2 regions of the Paenibacillus germinis genome follow, and region 2 is predicted to be linked to the other one. Evidence: a T-box and tRNA genes for the amino acid it is inferred to sense, from the RefSeq annotation. Region 2 holds a T-box; the other holds one or more tRNA genes.
The links. A T-box is a leader RNA that pairs with one kind of tRNA and senses whether it is charged. The one in region 2 lies ahead of leuS (leucine--tRNA ligase), so its partner is inferred to be a tRNA-Leu.

Region 1 (7,036 bases), on a different contig from region 2:
CTAAGGGGTTAGACTGCGTAAGCGGTGCGAGGGTTCGAATCCCTCTCTCTCCGTATCAGAATTAGCTGGAATTAAGCTCAATGGCGTTCATGCCGTTGGGCTTTTTTTGTTAGCTAAATACATGCATTTTTAACAGTTTTCTAACATCTTTTAAACGATTTTCCGATATAGTGATCAAAAATAGATCAATGACGGGGGCAAATTTTGTGGCAAAATTATTATCTATTCGTGTACGACTCCTCTTATTGCTATTAGTTCCTTCCATGCTGTATCTAGGCACAAGTGTGTTTTTACTGCAGCAAAGTAAGTCCAATACGAAAGTATTGGCTTCATCCCTTTATGAAACCACGAATAAAAGCACTTCGCTTATCTTGAATGCCGATCGTGATATGTATCAGGCGTTAACGGCTTACCAGCTGTTGGTTTCGGGAACGTTAACTGCGGAAGAGAAGACGAAGCAGCTTAAAGCTTTAAAAGACAATATCGATCAAACGAATACAAGGGTTGGACAAGCGGCTGATATTATGAATGCTAAACAGCTGTTACAAACAGCGCATACAGAGACGAAGCTAACCATTGAGCAGAACATAGCGGGCTTTCATACGTCATTTGACCAATGGGCGAAAGAAGCGAATGCCGTTGTTCAGTCCTCAAGTACTGGAAAAGGGATTATTAATGACGCTAAATTACTAGCAACTTTCGAAAAAGGCCGCGAGGGCATGAATCAAATCGGTGAAATTTTGGATGCCTATGCGAAATCAAGTATTGAAGAGATTGAGGCTCAAAATGATAAAACGGCAAAAACGATCTACCTATCTGTCGCTATTATTATCATTTTGCTCATGTCAGCAGGATGGATGGTTATTAGTAAAATAATGAAAACGGTCAAAAACATCGTGAAAGTTACCGGCCAAGTAGCGGCAGGAGATCTTCGTCATGAGCCTCAGGTCAAGTATACCAAGTGCGAACTAGGGAAAATCACAGAATCGGTAGATATTATGGTTTCGAAAATTAAAGGGTTGATCGGTACGATCGCCCACAATACGCAGTTCGTGCACGACGCTTCGGTCGAGCTTTCGGATAGTTCCAAGGAATCGGCAACGGCCTCTGAGCATGTCGCTACCAGTATTCAAGAAATGACGCAGGACGTCGAAGTGCAGGCAAGAAGCAGTGAAGAGACTAGCCGAGCGATTGAGGAAATGGCCATTGGGATTCAGAGAGTGGCTGAAAATTCAGGCGTTATGGCAGAGCACTCCTCCCTAACTTCTCGTCATGCCGAACTTGGCAATGACTTGCTTGGAAAGCTGCAGCAGCAAATTGTGAACATGCTGAAATCGGTCGAGCAGCTCTCACAAACCGTGCAATCCTTAACACGTAAATCCGATGAGATTGGTCTTATTGCATCGAGCATTACAACATTTGCGAACCAAACCAATCTGTTGTCACTGAATGCTTCCATCGAGGCAGCTAGAGCGGGTGAGCACGGCAAAGGGTTTAACGTTGTTGCGAATGAAATTCGTAAGCTTGCCTCGCAATCTATCGAGTCAGCAGAGGGAATTAATCAGTTGATTCATGAGACGAGAGTCGAGATCGCCAGTGTTTCTAATTCCATGAATGCAACCAAGCAGGAAGCTAGTGCGGGGTCGAGCATGATGCAGGAAGTGAACCAAAGCTTCCATACCATCATGCAATCGGTGACACACATTGTGACTCAAATTCATGAGACTTCGGCGATTACCCAGCAAATGTCGGCAAGCTCCGAGGAGATTTCCGCGACAATGGATCAATCGGCAACGAGTTCAACGCATATTTTGAACAAATCCCAAGGGGTTGCTGCTGCCACTGAGGAGCAGTTAGCGATGATGCAGAATATAGCGGCTGCCTCCGAACAGCTTAGATCCGTAGTAAATACGTTAAATGAATCTGTTTCTTACTTTAAAATAAAGTAGCTGCTAATAGTAAAAAGGCACCCCTGTGATTGGTGGATCACGGTGGAGTGCCTTTTTTTCGTTAAAACCAATGTTTACGTTTAAAGTAATACCACATCACACAGCTTAAGATGACCATGAGAATCCAGACATACAGATAGCCATAATCCCAACTCAGTTCGGGAATATATTTGAAATTCATACCATACAGTCCGACGATAAAAGTCAGAGGAAGAAAGATCGTGCTAAAGATCGTTAATGTCTTCATGATTTCATTCATCCGATCGGACTTCATGCTCATTTGGAGCTCGAGAAGACCGGTTAGTGATTCCCGGAAAATGTCCAAAGAATCCACGACTCTTGAGATGTGGTCCATGATATCCAAGAAATAGACATCATCTTCTTCACGTGTATAGGGGAAGGAGTGGTGGGCGATAGCGGAAAGGATAATTCGTTCCTCCACAATGACGCGGCGCAGCTGATGCATACTCCGTTTAAGTTGGAAAATATCCTGTGCAATGCGAATCCTAGGGTTTCGATACACGGCCTGTTCCATGCTATTCAGGCGATCATCAAAATGATCCGCAACGACAGAATAATCATCGACACAACGATCGAGTATCGCATGAAGAATGGCTCCTGGATGACGTAATCGATCTTCGACTTCTTGGCAGGCATGGTAAAGTTGATCTATGAAGGGGAGGTTGTCCTTGTATACGGTAATCACAAAATTTGATCCGACCACGATCCCTATTTCCTGCGGCTCAAGCTGCTCGGATATCGCAAAGAAGGTTAGAAAAATATGATTCTTATACGTATCCATCTTCGGTCGTTGGTTCAGCTTAATCGCATCCTCAACGAGTAGAGGGTGGCACTTGTATAAGTCGCCTAAGACATGTTTGACATCGTCAGGAGAGGGGTTCTCCATTCTCACCCAAGCTACTTCGTTCGGACCGGGAACGCGTACCGTTTCCTCATGAACCGTTCCATGGGTAGATTCATAAATTAGCATGAAAGACAAGCACCTCGAGTATTTTGAATTGGACTCAGCATACCATATTTGCCCATCAGCATTCCAGATTTTGTGCTTGTCAACTGCGACAGAATCTATTATAATTACAAATGTCGTCAAAATGGGCTGCAAAGGCTTACAGACATTCGTGGCCCGTTGGTCAAGTGGTTAAGACACCTCCCTTTCACGGAGGTAACAGGGGTTCGAGTCCCCTACGGGTCATTCTTACTTTTATACCTCGCGGTCGTGGTGGAACGGCAGACACACCATCTTGAGGGGGTGGCGCTCACAAGGCGTGAGGGTTCAAATCCCTCCGACCGCATCCCAGCTTTACAAGCATGAAACCCTTACTAGTTAAGGGTTTTTTGTTTTATAACAGATGAAAAGAATGCAGTAGTACAGCTTCATAAATTAACCTTGTTGACGAACTGTTGAGCCGAGATTTGTTCGAACCCGAGTTGCAAGAAGTTTAAATACGTCGGTGAAATTTGTACTTTTTGCGGTTCTAACAATAAAGGGTATCCGCTGTAACCCTATAATTAATCTTGAAATAAAATAAAGGGAAGGTGTCTTATTGCATCTTTTCAGTATTGCGAATAGGTTAGGTGAATGTCCTTTGCGGTTTTCATTAGAGGCTTTACAATACAAAACAGCATTAAAAGCTTAAGCATAATAGATAGCCTTTTACGGTTATTGAGGAAGTGGCCAGACTTAACTCTTTAGCTACCTTTGAAGTAGCGACATTGCCTTTGTTTAAAGCTAATCCATAATTTACGTTGCCGTCATAAAAGGCGGCTTTTTTGCGCGTTAACAGTCAATGTTATTCAAATTAACAGGTATCTTCCACTTTAAAGTGTGTAGTCTTTGTTGAAATATCCAAAAGTACAAATTAGCCCGACGGGATAACCGTCAGGCTAATTTGTACTATTATTAACGCTATTTCCGTCTTTTGACCTCACGGATAAGGGTAGACTTGCTAATCCCTGTCATGGCAGCTACTTTATTATAAGAATTGTCACCTAACAGTCCTACAGCGTGGTTCAGTTGCTTCTCCGTGTAAGACTTAGGCCTTCCCTCAGTAAAGCCTTCCTTCAGCCTAGCCGCGGCTTTTCCTTCCTGTGTACTGTTCAAAAAATATGTTACTTTGGGGGGACTTTGGCTTGCGGAAAGCAAACAGTTTTGGAGGACTTAGGGTTTAAATAGTTAAAATTTTTGCTTTAGAGCGATGGAGATACCAAGTTATGATCAATACTCATTTAAAAAGATTATTTAATTACATATAACCTTATGTTAATGTGACTATCATCGACGAGACACATTGAGATGAAAAATGATGGGAGGGGAAACACCATGGATTCAACAACGGCGCAACATGTTAAGTTGTCGAATGCAATCTCGCAGAAGAAACGATTTCATATGATTAACGACTGGGAACTGTATATCATGCTTGTTCCGGGAATCTTGTTTTTTATCATATTTAAGTACGTCCCTATGTGGGGAATTGTGATTGCCTTTCAAGATTACAGCCCTTATAAAGGAATCACAGGAAGCGATTGGGTCGGATTTAAGCATTTTGTAACGCTATTTCATTATAATGGATTTTGGTTATTGCTTCGCAACACGCTGCTTATCAGCTTTTATAATCTAATTTTCTTTTTTCCAGTTCCGATTGTGCTTTCGCTATTGCTAAATGAAATTCGAGCTACCGTATTCAAGAAATTCATTCAGACGGTTATTTATTTACCCCACTTCCTTTCTTGGGTCGTCGTGGTCGGCATAACTTACATGCTGCTTGGCACGCAGGGTGGTCTCATTAATGAGCTCATTAAAGCAGGCGGCGGAACAGAAATTGCTTTTTTAACGACCAAAGAATGGTTCCGAGGATTGATTGTCAGCCAAAGCATTTGGAAGGAAGCCGGCTGGGGGACGATTATTTTTCTTGCAGCACTAGCAGGTGTCGATCCGCAGCTTTATGAAGCGGCCATCGTTGATGGAGCTGGACGGTGGAGACAGCTTTGGCACATTACTCTTCCGGCGATTCGCAGCACGATACTCATATTGCTCATATTGCGCATGGGCAGCGTTCTTGATATCGGATTCGAGCATATTTTCCTCATGCTTAATTCGACGGTAAATGACGTAGGCGATGTGTTCGAGACGTATGTGTACCGTGAAGGACTCATTGGCGGAAAGTTCAGCTATACAACGGCTGTCGGCTTATTTAAATCCTTTGTTGGTTTGATTCTCATTATGGGAGCTAACTGGTTGACTAAAAAATTCGGCGAAGAAGGCGTCTACTAATCAAGTAGAGCCCCTGATTCTGATAGGAGGCACCGATTTGTTACACTATAAACCGTCTATTGGCAGCAGAGCTTTTGATATTGGCAATGTGTGCATTCTTCTTCTTTTCTCGATCATCACACTAATTCCGTTTCTATATGTTACTGCGACCTCACTCGCTCCATTGAAACAGGTGCTGCAAGGCGGGCTTATCCTGTGGCCGGAAACAATCGATTGGGGCGCCTACTATACGATTTTTTCCAATACGCATTTTGTCCATTCGTTATGGGTAAGTATTTTTATTACGGTAACGGGTACATTCGTCAATCTCTTGTTTACAACCTTAATGGCTTATCCGCTTTCGAAAAAAAGACTGAGAGGTCGCGGTGTAATTCTGTTTTTAGTCGTCGTAACCATGTTGTTCAGTGGCGGTCTGATTCCATCTTACCTTGTTGTCAAAAACATACATTTGCTCAACACAGTCTGGTCTGTAATTTTGCCAGGCGCAATCAGCGCATTTAATCTGATCATTATGCGAAACTTCTTTATGAGTATTCCCGAAGAGCTGGAGGAGGCCGCCCGGATTGACGGCTGTCGCAATTTTGGTGTCCTGTTTCGAGTCGTACTCCCGCTATCCATGCCAGCCTTAGCTACATTTACACTGTTTTATGCGGTCGGTCACTGGAACAACTATTTTTCGGCGGTTATGTATATAAACAAGTCCGATCTCTGGCCAATTCAGGTACTGCTGCGTCAAATGATCATCGAGGGTTCAGTCGAGCAATTTCAAAATGCTGCGCTCGAAGCCAGTACGCAAGTGTTGCCCAAAAGTATCAAAATGGCGGCAACGATCGTTGCAACTGTGCCGATCCTGATCATTTATCCGTTTCTACAGAAGCATTTTGCAAAGGGAGTTTTGCTGGGCTCGGTAAAAGGGTAGATTTACCTTCGGGTTTAGAGGGAGCCAATTATTTACATTGCTCTCTTTACCATATCATCTTATATTCAGGAGGTCAGTGCATGAACAACAACCGCAAATTTAAGACCGTTCTTTACCTTTCAATGGTGGTAGCGATACTTGGGGGCTCCGCAATCGGCTGCTCAAAGAATGATACGGCCAGCTCAACCCAGCCTTCGTCTACGGCTAAGGCAGACACTAGCAAGCATATCAAGATCAGCTCGATGTTCCCGCTTTACGGCAATCCGGCGCAAAAGACAGAAGCATGGAAATTTATTGAAGATAAATTCAACATGGATTATGAGCCACTAGCCATCCCGAACAATAGCTCGGAAGAAAAAGAAAAGCTCGCCGTTGCGTCAGGCGATATGGCGGATTTCATGGTATGGGAATCATTCCCTTCAGCCGATTTCTACAATTATACACAACAAGGCGCATTCCTCGCGCTTGACGAATATATCAAAAATTCACCCAATATTATGAAGTTGCCTAAGTCAGTTTGGGACAACGTAAAAATTAATGGTAAAATCTATGGAGTTCCTCGTCCGCGCCCATTAACGACTACCGCGATCATGATTCGCAAAGATTGGCTCGATAATCTAGGATTGCCAGTTCCCAAAACGACGGATGATCTGTTTAAGACGGCGGTAGCATTTACCAAGGACGACCCTGATAAAAATGGGAAAGCGGATACGTTCGGCTTTGCCGTCGGTGAAAACCTTGCGTTCCTCGAAACGGTTTGGCACGCATTCGATACCGGAAACGGCTGGAGAGTGATGGAGGACGGCACTCTAATGAACAGCGCCAGTACTCCAGGGCGCAAACAAGCGCTCACCTTTATTAGAGACCTGTATAAGG
Region 2 (7,036 bases):
CGGCATTCCCGTTCCCCGATTATGTTGAATCGGGCTTTTCAAGAAGCAGGTATTAATGCAGTTTACGCTGCTTTCCACGTTCGTCCTGATGAACTTGGCGATGCTGTTCGCGGGATACGGGCATTAGGATATCGAGGTATCAACGTAACGATTCCGCATAAAGTGGAAGTTATGCAGTACTTAGATGAAATCGATGAAGGGGCTCGCATCGTTGGGGCGGTGAATACCATCGTTAATGAAGCTGGCAAGCTTATCGGTTACAATACGGACGGTATTGGTTATGTGCGGTCGCTCAAGGAAGAAACGGGTATTGAACTGAAAGGGAAAAGTGTTCTTCTCCTTGGGGCTGGTGGAGCTGCGAGAGGCGTTGCCTATGCGCTTGCCAAAGAGGGAGCAGGCCGTATCTACATCGCGAATCGTACCAAAGAACGCGCCTTGGAGCTTGCCGACACGATTAGTAGCTACACCGAAGCAATTGGACTTGGCATGGATGAGCTAGGACATGTTGTCGATGAGGTCCAGTTCGTTCTGAATACAACTTCGGCCGGCATGCATCCACATGTTGAAGAACTTCCGTTACCGCTTGAACTCCTACGTTCGCATCATCTGGTTAGTGATCTCATTTATAATCCGCGAATTACAAGATTTCTTCGTGAAGCGGAAGCAAGAGGAGCCCGCATACATGGCGGACTCGGTATGTTTATTTATCAAGGTGCTTTTGCCTTTGAATATTGGACTGGCACCCCTGCGCCCGTTGCGGCGATGAGACAGGTGGTAGAACAGTCGTTAGCTGAATAAGAATGAATAGAGGGACATCCATGTTAACAGGCAAACAGAAACGTTATTTGCGCTCAATGGCGCACCATTTAGATCCAATCTTCCAAGTAGGTAAAGGCGGCGTGAACGATCATTTAATACGTCACATTCAAGAAGCTTTGGAAGTTCGTGAACTGATTAAAATTACTGTACTCAACAACAGTGGAGAAGACCGCGACGAGGTCGGCACTGAATTATCCGAAAAGTCTGGCGCAGAGCTCGTGCAGGTTATCGGTAAAATCGTCGTGCTTTACAAAGAATCGCGTGACAAGAAGAAGATTGAACTGCCGCGCTAAAGAGGTGGAAGTATGCTTGTCGGAATAATGGGTGGCACCTTCGATCCTATCCATAGCGGTCATTTGATCGCGGCGGAGAGAGCGAGGGTGGAAGCAGATCTCGCCGAAGTGTGGTTGATGCCGGCAAATGTGCCGCCGCATAAGCCAAATGCGCCAAAAGCGACGACGGAGCAGCGCTGGGAGATGGTTTGCCTTGCAGCGGAAGGCAATCCTTTTTTTCGTCCAGTTGATATCGAAATCACCAAGGGCGGCGTATCTTATAGTATCGATACGATTGAGCTGCTATGCAAAGAATATCCAGGTACGGAATTTGCTTATATTGTAGGTGCTGATATGGTTCAATATTTGCCGCAGTGGCATCGCATTGATGACATCGTGCGGCATATTCGTTTTATTGGATTAGCTCGACCTGGCTATGAACTTGACTTAACGCATATGCCTATTAACATTCGTAATCGAGTTACGATTGTACCCATGCCGCTTGTTGAAATTTCGTCAACAGCTATTCGTAATGAAAGGCAAAGAAACGGTTCAGTCCGTTACCTTGTCCCAGACTCGGTGAATAGTTACATGGAGGTGAACCGGTTGTATGAATCGTGAAGAACTGATATCGGCGGTAAAGGAACAAATGCCTGAACGCCGCTGGCTGCATACACTCGGTGTCATGGAAACTAGCGTTACTTTAGCTAAACGCTTTGGTGGAGACCCAGTCAAAGCCGACCTTGCGGCCATTTTGCACGATTATTGCAAGTATTGGCCCGTTCAGGAGCAAGCTAAGATTATCCGCGAGAATGGATTGCCCCAAGACTTACTGGACTATGATAAGGAGCTGTGGCACTCCCATGCTGGAGCTTATATCGCTAAGGAGCAATTTGGCATCCATGATGAGGAGATACTAGATGCAATTCGGTATCACACCTCCGGTCGTGTTCAGATGACATTAATGGACAAAATCGTATGCTTAGCGGATTATATGGAGCCTGGACGTGATTTTCCAAGTGTTGATCTCATTCGCGAACTCGCTGAGCGAAGCCTAGAGAAGGCGCTAGTCGCCGGTTTTGATTCTACGATTAGCTTTTTAATTACCAAAGGCAAACGGATTTATCCGCTTACTATTTTGACTCGGAACGATTTGATTACACAAATAAACACATGAACCTTGGAGGATGATTGAATGAGTAAAAACCCAGAAGAAGTTTTGGCTTTTGTTGTTGAGGCTGCTGAAGATAAAAAAGCGGCAGATGTTGTAACCCTGAACTTGAAAGGCGTATCCCTAATCGCCGACTATTTCGTTATTTGTCACGGGAATTCAGAAACGCAAGTGCAAGCAATTGCCGGCGAAGCTAGAAAAAAAGCACATGAGCATGGCGTTAATATCAGAGGCTACGAAGGTATTGATACAGCAAGATGGGTTCTGCTTGATCTAGGGGATGTTGTTCTTCATGTCTTCCACCGCGATGATCGTGAATATTATAATATCGAAAGACTTTGGTCCGATGCCAAAGTTGTGGAGCGCGTATGAGAATGGAAGCAGGATCCCTTGTTACCCTAGAGGTAGCGAGGGAGGTTCCTCCTAACGGTTATTTCCTTACTGACGGCCAGCAGGATGTTCTTCTGCCTTATGCAGAAATCGTAGGTAAAATACAACCTGGAGAGCATGTTGAAGCTTTCTTGTTCCACGATACGCAGGATCGATTGATGGCTACAATGAAGCGTCCGCTTCTTCTCATGGGCGAAGTAGGACTTCTGGAAGTTGTAGATATACACCCTAGATTTGGATATTTTCTGGAAATGGGACTGGGTCGCAACTTATTACTTCCTTACCGACATGTACCAGAGCTCGAGGAGCTGCGACCTCAAGTTGGAGATAAGGTATTTGCCACATTAGCTCACGATCGGCAAGGACGTTTAATCGCTAAGCTGGCTCTGGAAGAGGACCTAGCTCCTCTTTGCGTTCGTGCACCCTCGAGTTGGAGTAATCAGTGGGTCAAAGCACGTGTTTACAGACCGCTGCAAATTGGTACCTTTGTTATTTGTGAAGCCGGAGTTCTTGGCTATGGTGTTATTGGACTTATTGCTGCTCCGGAACGAACTCGCTTGCTGCGTGTAGGTGAGTTAATTGAAGTACGGGTCGCATTCGTTCGTGAAGAGGACGGACGGGTCAATCTGTCGATGCGGCTCCCGAAGGAAAAAGGGCGCGATGAAGATGCAGAGGCCATTTTGAGTGTCCTCCAAGAACGACCAGGGAATGCGATGCCATTTTCGGATAAAACGTCAGCAGATGTCATCAAGGATCGGTTTGGCCTAAGCAAAGCAGCTTTCAAACGCGCATTAGGCAAGCTTATGAAGGACGGGCTCATTTATCAGGAAGATGATTGGACCTATCTGAAGCAAGAGGAGACTCAAGGCTAACATGAGTTACGAAAAATTCGCGTACACCTATGATCGCTTGATGAATAGCATGCCATATGAAGATTGGCTTCGTTTCGTTAAAGAAAGCTTCGATCGATTTGGCATGAAACCATCTACGATTGTTGATCTGGGCTGTGGTACTGGGAATTTAACGATTCCTTTAGCCGTGGAAGGTTACCAGCTGACGGGTATTGATTTATCTGAAGACATGCTAGCAGTCGCTGAGCAAAAAACGGGAAAGTACAAAAGTCAACTGCGCGGCGGCGCCATTCATTGGGTACAACAGGATCTGCGTGAATGGGACCTCGGTGAACAAGTGGATGTGGCGCTTTCGATCTGTGATAGTCTCAACTATTTGCTAGAGGAAGAAGATATCGTTGATGCTTTTCGTCAAACCTTCAAGGGGCTTAAGCCTGGCGGTCTTTTTCTCTTCGATGTGCATACTCCTGAGCAGTTGTTCGCTTATGCAGACTCTCAGCCCTTTTTCCTGAATGAAGACGATGTTGCTTACATATGGACAAGCGAGTTGGATGATGAAAGAGTGCAGATTGAGCACGAGTTGACCATATTTGTCAAAGATAGCGGAAAGGATACTTTCCGACGCATCGATGAAACTCATCTGCAAAGGGCATATTCTTTACAATGGCTTAAGGAAATGCTGCTTGCAGTCGGTTTCACTGAGGTGCATATGGCTGCAGACTTTACTTGGGAGCAACCTACCTCTATGACGGAGCGAGCTTTCTTTATTGCAAAGAAATAACGGCAGTGAGGTTCTTTGCGGCTTGACAGTGCAGCATTATTTTACATATAATCAAAGCTAATTAGATGATTAAAGCTTAGAAGAGGAATAGTAACTTGTACAGCATCTTTCAGAGAGCCGGATGTAGGGTGGAAGCCGGTAGATGTCAGTCTTGTGAACTCGCCTTGGAGCTAGAAGGTGAATCACCATGGAAACCGGAGAGACTTTGAGCTACGCTCAAATATCCCTATATATGGTGCTAGCTGGATCGTCTCACCCGCGTTAAGGGGCAGAGTGAACACAGGCAAAGAATGTCTTGTGTTAACTAGGGTGGTACCACGGGAATCTAACCTCTCGTCCCTAGCGATATCCGCTAGCGATGAGGGGTTTTTTGGCGCTTACAGCGCTTTGAATCATGATGAGGATGGCTGTATACAGGGAGGATTTTGCACATGACACAGGAAACTAAAGAAACCAAAGAAACAAAAGAGCAGCAAGGCTATAATCCACAAGCCATTGAGCCGAAATGGCAGGCTTATTGGGATGAGAAGAAAACGTTTAAGGTGCTTGAGAATTCGGATAAGCCGAAGTTTTATGCGCTGGATATGTTCCCGTACCCATCTGGAGCTGGTCTGCATGTAGGACATCCGGAAGGCTATACTGCAACTGATATCGTTTCACGTTTCAAACGGATGAGAGGCTTTAACGTTCTTCATCCGATGGGATGGGACGCTTTCGGACTTCCTGCTGAACAGTACGCACTGGATACGGGAAATGATCCGCGAGAATTCACTAAGAAGAATATTGATACATTCCGTCGTCAAATTAAATCACTAGGCTTCTCGTACGATTGGGATCGTGAAATCAGTACAACAGATCCTGAGTATTACAAATGGACACAATGGATTTTCATCCAGCTGTACAATAAAGGGCTCGCTTATGTGGATGAAGTGCCCGTAAACTGGTGTCCAGCGCTGGGAACAGTACTAGCTAATGAAGAAGTAATTGATGGTCTGAGCGAGCGCGGTAACCATCCCGTTATTCGTAAGCCGATGCGTCAATGGATTCTGAAAATTACCGAGTACGCTGAACGTCTACTTGAAGATCTTGAGGAGCTGGATTGGTCCGAAAGCATCAAAGATATGCAGCGCAACTGGATTGGTAAATCAACAGGGGCAGAAGTCCAATTTACCATTGATGGACACGATGAGAAGAGTCTGACGGTTTTCACTACTCGTCCAGATACATTGTTTGGCGCTACGTACTGCGTTCTGGCACCTGAGCATGAGCTTGTAGAGCAAATTACAACGAAAAATCAAGCTGCTGCCATCAAGGAATACCAAGAAAAGGCTTCCCGCAAAAGCGATCTCGAGCGTACGGATCTGGCAAAAGACAAGACAGGTGTTTTCACAGGGGCGTATGCTGTCAATCCGGTTAATGGCGTGAAAGTGCCAATTTGGATTGCTGACTACGTGCTTGGCGGTTACGGTACGGGTGCAATCATGGCTGTTCCAGGACACGATCAACGTGACTGGGAGTTTGCTAAACAGTTTGATTTGCCGATTATCGAAGTCGTGCAAGGTGGAGATGTTGAGAAGGAAGCTTACGCAGGGGATGGCGAACACGTCAATTCCGGTCCTATTAATGGCATGAACATCGAACAAGGGATCAGCCATATGATCGCTTGGCTTACGGAGAATGGCAAGGGCCGCGGCAAAGTAACGTACCGTTTGAGAGATTGGCTCTTCAGCCGTCAAAGATATTGGGGAGAGCCGATTCCAATTCTTCATCTTGAAGATGGCACGATGAAGCCTGTTCCCGTGGATCAACTGCCACTCTTGCTTCCACAAGTCGATGAAATTAAACCATCAGGTACAGGTGAATCACCACTTGCGAACGTATCCGAATGGGTAAACACGATTGATCCGGAAACCGGCATGAAAGCTCGCCGTGAAACGAATACCATGCCACAATGGGCAGGTAGTTGCTGGTACTATCTACGTTTTATCGATCCGCGTAATGATAAAGAGTTTTGTTCGCATGAGCTTCAGCAGCAATGGCTGCCAGTAGATCTTTACATCGGTGGAGCGGAACATGCTGTTCTTCACTTGCTGTATGCGCGTTTCTGGCATAAGGTGCTTTATGATCTTGGTTTTGTTCATACCAAAGAGCCTTTCCATAAGCTTGTAAACCAAGGGATGATTCTTGGCGAGAACATGGAGAAAATGAGTAAATCTCGCGGTAACGTTGTAAATCCGGATGATATCGTTAGCGATCAAGGGGCCGACACACTGCGTATTTACGAAATGTTCATGGGACCACTTGAAGCGACCAAACCTTGGAATACAACGGGTGTGGATGGAATCTATCGTTACTTGAATCGTGTGTGGAGGCTGTTTGTTGACGAGAATGGTCAAATAAATACTAAAATCAGCGCCGACGAAACATTGGGCAGTGATGCGTTTAAACGTACTTGGCACCGGACGATCAAAAAAATAACCGAGGATTTCGAAGCCCTTAGGTTTAATACAGCGATCAGTCAAATGATGATTTTCGTTAACGAAGCCTATAAAACAGAGCGTTTACCGCTTGAAGCGATGAAAAATTTCGTTCAGATGTTATCTCCAATTGCGCCGCATTTGGCTGAAGAACTTTGGGAGAAGCTCGGCGGAACAGAATCAATTACCTATCAGCCGTGGCCAACCTACGATGAAGCGTGGACAGTCGACAACGAAATTGAGATTGTTGTACAGGTCAATGGTAAAATTGTTGA

Region 1: it has a tRNA-Leu gene. The T-box ahead of leuS (leucine--tRNA ligase) is inferred to sense a tRNA for this amino acid. The anticodon was not compared.

What each region holds. Positions count from the first base shown of each region.
Region 1 is NZ_WHOC01000094.1:136,398-143,433, reverse strand. It holds tRNA gene GC102_RS19455 (tRNA-Ser) at 1-53, shown strand, start outside; gene GC102_RS40365 (methyl-accepting chemotaxis protein) at 207-1,949, shown strand; gene corA (magnesium/cobalt transporter CorA) at 2,011-2,940, opposite strand; tRNA gene GC102_RS19440 (tRNA-Glu) at 3,091-3,162, shown strand; tRNA gene GC102_RS19435 (tRNA-Leu) at 3,181-3,262, shown strand; gene GC102_RS40945 (hypothetical protein) at 3,877-4,071, opposite strand; gene GC102_RS19425 (ABC transporter permease) at 4,291-5,241, shown strand; gene GC102_RS19420 (carbohydrate ABC transporter permease) at 5,279-6,160, shown strand; gene GC102_RS19415 (extracellular solute-binding protein) at 6,241-7,036, shown strand, end outside.
Region 2 is NZ_WHOC01000019.1:725,022-732,057, reverse strand. It holds gene aroE (shikimate dehydrogenase) at 1-798, shown strand, start outside; gene yhbY (ribosome assembly RNA-binding protein YhbY) at 819-1,112, shown strand; gene GC102_RS05720 (nicotinate-nucleotide adenylyltransferase) at 1,125-1,712, shown strand; gene yqeK (bis(5'-nucleosyl)-tetraphosphatase (symmetrical) YqeK) at 1,702-2,268, shown strand; gene rsfS (ribosome silencing factor) at 2,287-2,634, shown strand; gene GC102_RS05705 (CvfB family protein) at 2,631-3,524, shown strand; gene GC102_RS05700 (class I SAM-dependent DNA methyltransferase) at 3,526-4,284, shown strand; T-box leader at 4,353-4,628, shown strand; gene leuS (leucine--tRNA ligase) at 4,716-7,036, shown strand, end outside.